2 linked regions of the Methanovulcanius yangii genome follow. The main gene of each other region encodes a partner of the protein of the gene in region 2 in a complex. Links are inferred from orthologs where the notes say so. Each region holds a gene or a part of one and is shown on either strand. Other genes may lie near its edges.

Region 1 (4,662 bases), 230 kb from region 2 along the record:
CCTGCTTACCCCTTTGACGGGCTTTGCAGAAATGGCGCCATCCTCGATGAGCTCCCTGATATCGCCACGTGAGATGGCATTTTCAATGTCGCTCTCACGTTCGGGGTCAAGCCATACGCGGTGAACACCGCAGCCAAGAACAGCGGCGGCGATGCGCTTCTGGTTTTTCAGATCACTCATCGTCGTTCACCTCTTCCTCGGTGTCCTCGGCCTCTTCTTCCTCCACGGGTTCTTCCTCTGAGATTTTCAGGGATGCATCCTTGAGGTTGAGGACCTTCAGGCCATATTCGAGTGCCTTGTTCTGGATTGCCTCGCGCTTCTTGTTCCCGACGGTTCCTCCAATCCTGATTGCCTGTACCTCTGCATCGAGACCCTCAAGGTCCTCGACACGGCTGACAAGGATCTCCTCGTATCCGCTGGGATGGAACCCGCGGACGGCAAGGGGGCTTCCGTAGCCGGGTGTCGGCTGGCGGCCTTTCGCACGGAACTGTTTGCGCTGTTTGCTCTGAAGACCACGCGGGCGTCTCCAGGTGTCCTTCAGGCGTTTCTTCTGGTGAAGGTTCTGGCGCGTGAAGGTTGCACGCTTTGCGTTTCTTGCACGGATAAGTCGTGTTTTTTCGTCAACCATCTCTCATCACGCCTTCTCTACGATGTATATACCGTCCTGGAACACACGCGGGTCACGCTTTCTGACCTTCGTTGCACGCTCAATACGTGCCGCAGTTGTTCCGACGAGTTCCTTGTCCGCTCCGGTAACAATGACTTCGTCACCGGCTACCTTCACATCGACTCCCTCAGGAATCCGTGCGAATCTGGACTCTTTCTCACCAAGGAAATTGGCGATCTCAAGTGCCTCTTTGGTCTGTTTGAGCTGAATCGGGAAGTGGCTGTAGACAACCTTCATCCGGTATTCAAACCCATCCGTGACCCCGTTGCACATGTTGTTTGCATGGGAGGCATAGGTGCCGAGCATTGCAAGGATCTTCTTCCGTGATGATTCGGTACGAACGCTGAAGACGCTGCCGTCACAGGTGACATCAATGCCAGGGTATCGCATCCCTCTCTTGAGGGTTCCTTTCGGACCGGACACCACGAAATTGCTGCCTTCCATAGATGCGGTGACACCTTCAGGAATTTCAACAGTTTTCTCTGTAAGCATCTCTACACCTCAGTACACATACGCCAGCAGTTCTCCACCGACGCCCTCTTTGCGTGCCTCGTCATGAGCGAGGACACCCTTTGAGGTGGTCATCAGGAGAATTCCGAAGTTCTTTGCAGGAAGATACTGGGTTTCCCACTCCTCAAGTTCTGCGACCTGGATGGAGAACCGCGGGGTGATAACACCGCACTTGTTGATGTTTCCGTTCAGAAACACCCGGAACTGGTCACCACGGCCGTCCTCGATGAGTTCGAAGCCTCCGATGTATCCTTTCTCTTTCATGATGCCAAGCATGGCTCCAAGAAGTCTGCCTGCGGGCTCGACGATACATTCGGTCTTGCCCACATCAGAGGCGTTCTTGATGGTGCTCATTGCATCGGCAATGGGATTTAATCGTGCCATTTTTCTGCCTCCTTAGTTCATCTTCTTGAAGCCGATCTTGGCGGCATTCTCGCGGAAGCACTGACGACAGAGCATGATATTGTGTCGGCGGACAAGGCCCTGCTTTCTTCCGCATATCAGGCACTCGTTCGCACCGCGTCCGCTCTTTGTCGTGTCCTGTTCTTTGTTCTGCTTCTGCTGTTCAGACATCACAGCACCTCCACGTTAAATGCCTCTTTCATATACGCCACGGCATCGGCTTTGGTCACCCGCTGCTTTGAAGGGAGTTTCTTCTCCTGGAGTGCACGGCGTGCAATCCGGATGCCCTTCCGTTCAAGGACAACGCTGATATCCATGCCATAGATACCAATCATCGGATCGTAGCTCTGGCCCGGAAAGTCCGTGTGTTCCTCAATACCGAATGAGAAGTTGCCGGTTGCATCGAACTGGCTTGCGGAGATGGTGTTCTCCACGATCTCAAGTGCGGTGCGCACGAAGTTCTCGGCACGGTCTCCGCGCAGAGTGACACGGCAACCGATCGGCTGGCCTTTCCTGATGCCGAAGGCCGGCTGGGTCCTCTTTGCAAATGCGCGAATCGGGGACTGGCCGGTGATCTCGGTCATGATATTCTCGGCTTTGACCAGCTTGTCGCCAGCCTCACCGACGCCCATGTGGACGACGACCTTATCGACATAGAGTTCGCGCATTGGGTTCACTGTTCAATCCCCCATTCCTTGATCGCGGACTCTTCACGGCCGACCATGAAGATGTATGCCTCAATCGTCTCGAACACATCACCGGTGTCGACCTCTTCAAGGATGACACGGTTCGGGATGCTTCCAGGTACGACATTGATATCGGTGATCCTGCCGATCTTCCCCGAGTGGCGACCGCCAATCACCATTGCGGTGTTGCCGACGGCAAAGGGGAAGTGATCGATGACGGTGAAGCGGTTCTCGCCTGCAAGAGAGAGGACCACAGAGTCCTTGGGACGGTAGTCATTCGAATCGACGATGATGTTCGCACCATAGCGTAGGTTGAGCTGGATCTTCCCGCCCTTGACAACGGTCTTGTCTGCAATCTTGCAGAGACGACTCGATGCCGCTTCCGCGGTGATGGGGACGGAGATGATATCGCCTTTCTTCGCCCTGAGAATGCGGTAGTATTTATCCACCGAGGGGAGAGCGACGATGTCGAATACGCCAATACCCATCTTCGGATCCCTGCAGGGCCTGCCGTTGACCAGAAGAGAGCGATCCTTGAGGATCTTCTTGACTTCCTTCATGGTGAGCGCAAGGCCCATGTGGTCCCGAAGCCAGACTGCTGCGGGCATTGCACTTGCATTGTGCGGGCCGGGAGCGGTCTTGGATACGAACGTCCTTTCTTTTTTGGCTATACGCCACGAACCGGGGCTGTTGAGCCGTTTCAGATGATTCGACATTACTTCTTCGCCTCCAGTTTCTCTGCACGGCGGCTGTCATTCAGGTTGAGTTTCGTGATGCATGCATTCGATGCATTCACCGGCCGGGGCACTTCGGTTCCGTCGGCACGGGTAACAGCTACACCGTGAACGACAATCCGTCCGTTGCTGGTGTCGATCATATCGACAACGCCTTCCTCACCGGCAAAGTCGCCTCTGACGACCCTGACCGTATCACCGAGAATGATGCGGGCACTGCGACGACCATACTTCTCACGCAGTTCTGCGGAGAGTGGTGCGTTGAGGAAACGACCCCTCACGTGAAGTGGCGCATTGTAGCGGAATTTCCGCTGTTTTCTGGGCTGCGTGCTAGCAATTCTTACCATTTCTCATGCACCTCATACGATGATGGTCGCCATGGAACCGATCTTCGGGAACCTCTCGGCTACCTCACGGGCAACCGGGCCCTTAATTTCGGTGCCTTTCGGCTCGCCACGCTCATTTGTGATGACCATCGCATTGTCCTCGAAGGACAGGCGAAGACCCGTTACTCTTCTGATTTCTTTTCTCTGCCTGATCACGACTGCTTTTTCAAGCTTGCGCCGCATATCGGGAGTGCCTTTTTTGACAGAGACCATTGCCATGTCACCGAGACCCAGTTTGGGCTGGCGACGGCGTACACCGTGGTACCGGTCGACGGAAACGATCTGTACCACGCGTGCTCCGGTGTTGTCCGCACAGGTCAGCCGGGTACCGGTTGACAGTGCGCGCGGGGTGCGGGACTGTTTTGCTTTCATTCCTCAGCGACCTCCACGACGACAAATTTCTTGGTCTTGCTGATAGGACGGCACTCCGCGATCTTGACGGTGTCGCCGACCTTCAGGTCGATACAGGGGGGGTGGTGTGCGTGAAGCTTTGAACTGCGTTTTTCATAACGCTTGTACTTCTTCACATAGTGCAGGTAATCCCTTGAGACCACCACAGATCCCTGCATCCGGTCACTCACGACTTTGCCGGTGATCACCTGGCCGCGCACCGGTAAAGCGCCGTGAAATGGACAGTTGACGTCATCGCATTCCTTCTCCGGAACGGAGACGTTTAATCCTGGATTTCTTGCCATGTATACCTCAGATTTTAATTCGCATGCTGGTTCTTTTTTCAGGCCTCATGACCAGCACCGACCCATCAACCCGTACGCGGGTATCATCGGGAAGGCGAAGGTCAAATGTTGCAGTGTTCTTTGCAACATGGAGAGTGCGTCCATCACAGCGAAGCGTAATCATCTGCTTTGTCTCGCCAACGATCCTGCCCGCTATGCCGACCTGTGACGGGTTTTTCGACCCGGAAACACAGGCCTCAAGCCCGACAAGCTCGTGGCGGCAGATGTTTGCTGCTGTGATCATACGCGTATTTCCTCCTTAATCGGCCTGAACTGCTCAGGCCCTGCGCCTGTTCTGCTCGGTTGCAATCCGTGCAATGGTTCTCCGGATCTCGCGGATACGGCCGGGGTTTTCCGGTGCTCCACCGGCACTGACCTTTCCGTTGTCCTGGACAAGTTCGAGCCTGAGCTTTCCAAGCTGCTCCTGGAGTTCCACATCACTGAACTGAGCGATTTCCTTTGCCCTGAAGATTGCCATTTTCAGAACGCCTCCTCTTCGGGAACATCCTCGACTTCGGAGAGTTCGGCATCGATCTCTGCACC
Region 2 (5,258 bases):
CCGACATGATCGTGTGGGTATGGAGGTCATACATGGGTACTCACCGGATCTTTGCCGCAACCCTGCGGATCAGCTCTTCCTTACTCCCCTTCCATTCAACGATGACCCTGCCTTCCTTCTTCAGCCAGCGGCCCGGGTGGGATGCCGCCTCCTCAATCCTCGCGGAAAGGCCGAGGCGTTTTGCCGCCTTATGGATGGCCTTTGCCGTCGGGTTCTCCTGTGCCATTGCTGCCGGCACTCTGCGCCCTCCGCTGCGCGTGAGCGACTGGTCAAAGTAGCACGGGTAGAGGATGCGTTGTGGATCCATGCTGTACTATATGACATTGTGAAGGTATAAACCGAACTTCTGAGATACCACTATTCATGCATCATATTGACGTCAGCATCGAGAAGGATGTCTTCGACGCGAACAACCGCCTTGCGCACCGGAACCATCACCGTCTCATGGACGCCTCGGTACGGGCCTTTGATCTCCTCGGCGCCATCGGATCCGGCAAGACGGCGCTCATCGAGCAGATGGTGCCCCGGCTCAGGGAGCGTGGCCTCGTGGTCGGCGCCATAGCCGGTGATGTCTACGGGGACGACGACTTCCAGCGGATCGTCGCAACCGGTGCCCCCGCGGTGAATGCAAACACCGGAAAGGAGTGCCACCTCGATGCCCATCTCGTCGGGCATGCGCTGGACCAGATTCCGCTCGATGAGATCGACATCCTCTTCATCGAGAATGTCGGGAACATGGTATGCCCCACCGATTTTCAGCTGGGCGCCGAGAAGCGTATTGTCGTCGTCTCCACCACCGAGGGTGACGATGTCGCAAACAAGCACCCGATGATGTTTCGGGAGTCCGATATCGCCGTCATCAACAAGGTGGACCTCGCAGGGTATGTCGGCTGTGATGTCGGGCGGCTCGAGGCGGATATTCACCGCTATAACCCGAATATGCCGGTGTTCAAAACCAACATGAAGACGGGTGAAGGGGTCGACGCCCTCCTCGATGCGATCGTTAAATGATCAGTGCAGTTAAATATCTGCAAAATGAATTATTATAGCACTTCAGTGGGTAGACCGCCGGTACTGCCGGCACCGGCCCGCTCCTGAATATCATCCTACAACCAAAAGGTGCGTATACAATGCAGTGGCATGGCAGATCAGTAAGGAAAGAAACCGGCGGACGGCTCACGCACGCCCGCGGGAAAAGGAAAGCAGAGATTGGAAATGCATCCGCGGATTCACACATCGGTGAAGACCGCCGCCGTATCATGCGGACCATGGGGGGCAACCACAAGGTCCGTGTCCTTCGTGCACAGTATGCAAACGTCTCCGACCCGAAGACCGGTGTAACAAAGAAGGTCGGCATGGAGACCGTCGAACAGAACACCGCAAACCCCAACTTCGTCCGGCGGAACCTCCTGACCAAGGGAGCAATCATCAAGACCGAGATCGGCAGGGCACGCATCGTATCCCGTCCCGGACAGGATGGCGTCATCAACGCTGTCCTTGTTGAGTAGGCGGATACAATATTATTTTTTCCCGCAATGCTTGCGGGTGACACCCTTTTCCTCAGGCACAGGCAGGTCTGGATGAGGTATTGTGACTTTTTGGAAAGCGGATGCTTTTTAGTCAAGCGCCGACTCATACTGTACTGATGCGACGCATATATCATCGGTTTCCCAAGCGGTGTGATCTCGTCTTTGATGTCAATGTCCCGTTCAATGATGCGGTTGCGACGATTGTACGGCTCAACGGCAGTCATGAAGCAGCGAGACTTGGTGATGAAATGGTGAGGATCGATTTCCAGGTACAGGTGGCGGATCATAAGATATCGTTCCAGCCGGTCGATGAGGTGCCTGGTCTGCTCTACGACCTTACGGAGGCGGTCGATTTTCAGATAGAACTCAAGGAGACGGTCCTCAGTTCGGAGCGCAGGATCCCCCGGTCCCGCAATGTGTTTCTCGTCCGGCTCGAGGAAGCGGGGATGGCGACCGAATGCACTATAGCCAAGACCTCTTCCATGGCCGGGCTGGACGCCCTCGACCTGAAACGTTTCATTCTGGGTGCTGTCAGTTGACGCTCGAACAGACGATCGCCGCGCCGTTTAAGGCCATGAGGAAGGAGGGTCTGCGCCCGACCGAATTCATATATTTTTTTGCCATCGATCGCAAGTGGATGGACCGTGACAAGGCCTCCCTTGTCGTCAGCCTCGGGAGGAAGCAGGGGCTCCTCCGGGAGGAGGGGGGCCTTCTCATCCCCACCTTCGATCCCTCGGCAGTGAACATCCCGCTGGGGTTTCGCCCGACAAATGATATCTTCAATGTTCAGGATAACGCCTGTGACCTTCTGATGGGACGGCTCGCGCAGGCCCGCGGTGTCGGGGTGGAGGCGGTGGCGGCCGAGGTCAATGCCCTTATCCGGGAGTCCTTTGACGGCCACCTGCGTCCCGAAGCCGCTCTGGTGATCGTGGCCCGTCGCCATGGCGTCCCGTTTGAGGACATGGTGGGGGCTCTGCGACAGACGCTCTCCGGCGACGGCTGCTGAAACGGCAGACACTTTTTTTTGCAATGTACGGAGATGCATCTCTCCTCCGATTGCGTGAAGGTTCCTGCGGCCGGATCCTTTCAGGGCAGCCCCTGCTCTTGTCCGGGTCTTCGCATTCGAATCCCCTTCTCTGCATGCGGCAGAGAAGAAAAGAGATATGTGTATTTCTCAGGTTCTCTGTTCCTTCACCTGCATGAAAATGCAGGTTACTCTGCAGCTTCTGCCGGGGCGAAGTACTCCTGAAGAGTCTTGTCGCCGTAGCCGGTGACCTTTGCGTTGATCTGGACGAAGTCGCCCGTGATCTCTGCTGCCCGGACACTCTTTCTCCTGCGCTCACCGTGGTAGGTGGGGGCAAACCCGGTACCCTTGGAGAGGAGGAGGCGCCGCCTGCCCGCACCGGGAAGGTCCTTGCGTGCCGGGATGCCGGTCTTGTCGGTACCGCCGGTGATCATAATCGTGTAACCGGCAAATCCGAGTGCGTCGCCGGAAATCTCGTCGCCAATGCTTTTGCCGATAAAGGCATTTGCCACTCCGCCGGTCGCTTCAACTTTGTATGATGCGCCGTCACGGGGGTCAGATAAAACAACTTTGAATTCAGCCATGATGTATTCTGCTCCTGCGAAAGTGTCTATAATATTAGTTGGAATGTATTAAAAATCATGGGTTCCATTACCCGGGGTGCCGCCATGATTACTTGCCCCAGAATGGGCGTTCTTTGCGCTTCATCCGGGTAAATTCGTCCAGAATGTCAATCATTGAGGCGGAGAGGTGATTCATCATCTCATGCTCGAGCACCTTGACGTGATGCTCCGGAATGTCGACGTAGAGGTCGTCGCCCACATTGATCTGCCGCCCCACGGTCGGCCCTTCGATGGAGATGGCAACCTCGAGACCCTGTATAGCCTCGCTGATGTTCTCCTGCCCGCTCTTGATCTGTTTCACCCTGCCGACCTTTCGCCCGTCCAGGTGGACGAGGTTGACGCCCGCCTGCAGTTTGCCGCCGATGATCCTGACGCCGACCACTGCGGGGTTGGACTGGCGGAAGACGCAGTCGGGAAGGAGGGTGATCTTGGCCGGAAGGACAAGTTTTTCAAAACTCTCCTTCTCCATCGTACGCCTTGTCTCCTCCTCCCAGTCGAGGTAATCGTCGATGAGGTGGTAGATGACGCCCGCCTCGAAGAGATGCACATGCCGGTTTCCCGGCTCCTCGAGGGTGTCGAGGGCATCGGGGAGGATGGGGGTGTTAAAGGCGAGGAGGACCGAATGGAGGGGGTTTTTGACGGTGCTGACCTCGATGATGTCGTGCCTGCTGACCGGCCCCACCTCGGCCCGCATGATCGGGATGTTGTTCTCCTCGAGCTCCTTGGAGAGCGCCTCAAGGGCCCCGATGGTGTCCGCCTTGATGAAGATGCCGTCATCCGAGAGGGTGACGGCCACATCCTCCATCTCGTGGATGACTGCCTCGACGATCTCATCCCGATCGCCGCGGATGACCCGGAGGGGCGAACCTGCGATGGCGCCCTCGAGTTTCGGGGCGGAGACCTTGATGCCGGTTGCGGCCGTCACCTGCTTCACCCGGTCAAAACGGTCCTCGGTGAGGATCTCCTGCATCGGGCGGGGCTGCAGGAGGGAGCGGATCTTCGTCTCGATCACGCCGCCCCCCTCGGCCCCAACGACGATGTCGTCGCCCACATTGAGCTGTCCGTCATAGAGGATCACGTCGAGGGTGGTCCCGAGGCCCCGCTCCTCCTTCACCTCAAGGACCGTGCCGATGCCCGCCCCGGCCGTCGAGAGGGCGAGGTCCTGTGTCATATAGCGCTGGGCAAGACCGATCATGACCATCAGGAGGTCGGGGAGGCCCTCTCCCGTGATGCCCGAGACGGGGACGATGGCGATGTTTTTGGCAAAGTCCCTGACCCGGTCGTACCGCTCGCACGAGAGGCCCATCTCAGAGAGTTCCCCGATGAGTTCGTAGGTCTTCATCTCGACATCGGTCTTCACGCGGTCGTTCTGCTGGGCGAAGGTCTGTGCAAAGGGGGCATTATTCTGTTTCTTCCACCCGTGAATTCTATCCACCTTGGTGGCTGCAATCACGAACGGGGTCTTGTAGGTCTTTAAAATCTGGAGCGCCTCGCGGGTCTGCGGCTGGAAGCCCTCATTGATATCCACAACGAGGATGGCCATGTCGGCAAGGGCGCCGCCTCTGGACCTGAGCGTGGTGAAGGCATGGTGTCCGGGCGTGTCGATGAAGAGGAGGCCGGGGACGTCGAACTTCATCTTGCCCGAGGTGCCGCTCATCTCTTCGATTGCGTGGAGCGGCACGATGGTCGCACCGATGTGCTGGGTGATGGCCCCGGCCTCCTTGTCGACGACCGATGACCCGCGGATCTTGTCGAGAAGGGAGGTCTTGCCGTGGTCCACGTGGCCCAGCACGCAGACGATCGGCGTCCGGATCGTCGATGCGACGATTCCTTTCTGCTCTGTTTTCTTCTTTTTTGCCATGGTATTGTCCCTCCGCCCGTTTTATTGGTTGAAAAAGTATTCCGGCACTCCTGCCGGGCCCGCAGCCCGCATCCTGTGCCAGTGTCTTTGGTACTCATATAAATAGTCACCGGGATTCTTAAGAGTGCCTGCGTGGCCCTGCGTGCCCCTCTCCGGGTGGCGGTGGATTGACGGGTCGTTCGGACCTGATCGTGGCGGACGGGGGTGCGTGTTCATCTCTC

The links. Proteins that work in one complex are often made in the same cells at the same time.
Region 1: AZH53_RS07460 (region 2) and AZH53_RS06385 share a complex: the UniProt entries of both Methanocaldococcus jannaschii proteins name them as parts of the 30S ribosomal subunit. The link is inferred for Methanovulcanius yangii from one-to-one orthologs.

The regions. Positions count from the first base shown.
Region 1 is NZ_LTBL01000001.1:1,247,380-1,252,041, forward strand. Bases 163-3,161 are described here. They hold AZH53_RS06385 (30S ribosomal protein S14), read right to left. Parts: upstream 1,751-3,161; coding sequence 1,574-1,750; downstream 163-1,573. Other genes in these bases: AZH53_RS06365 (50S ribosomal protein L19e), read right to left, coding at 163-180; AZH53_RS06370 (50S ribosomal protein L32e), read right to left, coding at 173-628; AZH53_RS06375 (50S ribosomal protein L6), read right to left, coding at 635-1,159; AZH53_RS06380 (30S ribosomal protein S8), read right to left, coding at 1,169-1,561; AZH53_RS06390 (50S ribosomal protein L5), read right to left, coding at 1,750-2,256. In the rest of the region: more of AZH53_RS06365, read right to left, coding at 1-162; more of rplX, read right to left, coding at 3,162-3,346; AZH53_RS06405 (50S ribosomal protein L14), read right to left, coding at 3,359-3,757; AZH53_RS06410 (30S ribosomal protein S17), read right to left, coding at 3,754-4,080; AZH53_RS06415 (ribonuclease P protein component 1), read right to left, coding at 4,088-4,363; rpmC (50S ribosomal protein L29), read right to left, coding at 4,397-4,597; AZH53_RS06425 (30S ribosomal protein S3), read right to left, coding at 4,600-4,662. UniProt on the Methanocaldococcus jannaschii protein: Binds 16S rRNA, required for the assembly of 30S particles.
Region 2 is NZ_LTBL01000001.1:1,475,041-1,480,298, reverse strand. Bases 1-2,819 are described here. They hold AZH53_RS07460 (30S ribosomal protein S8e), read left to right. Parts: upstream 1-1,130; coding sequence 1,131-1,508; downstream 1,509-2,819. Other genes in these bases: AZH53_RS07445 (30S ribosomal protein S6e), read right to left, coding at 2,742-2,819; AZH53_RS07450 (DUF2240 family protein), read left to right, coding at 2,065-2,535; AZH53_RS07455 (hypothetical protein), read left to right, coding at 1,646-2,068; hypB (hydrogenase nickel incorporation protein HypB), read left to right, coding at 364-1,011; AZH53_RS07470 (signal recognition particle subunit SRP19/SEC65 family protein), read right to left, coding at 41-307. In the rest of the region: more of AZH53_RS07445, read right to left, coding at 2,820-3,137; infB (translation initiation factor IF-2), read right to left, coding at 3,226-5,037.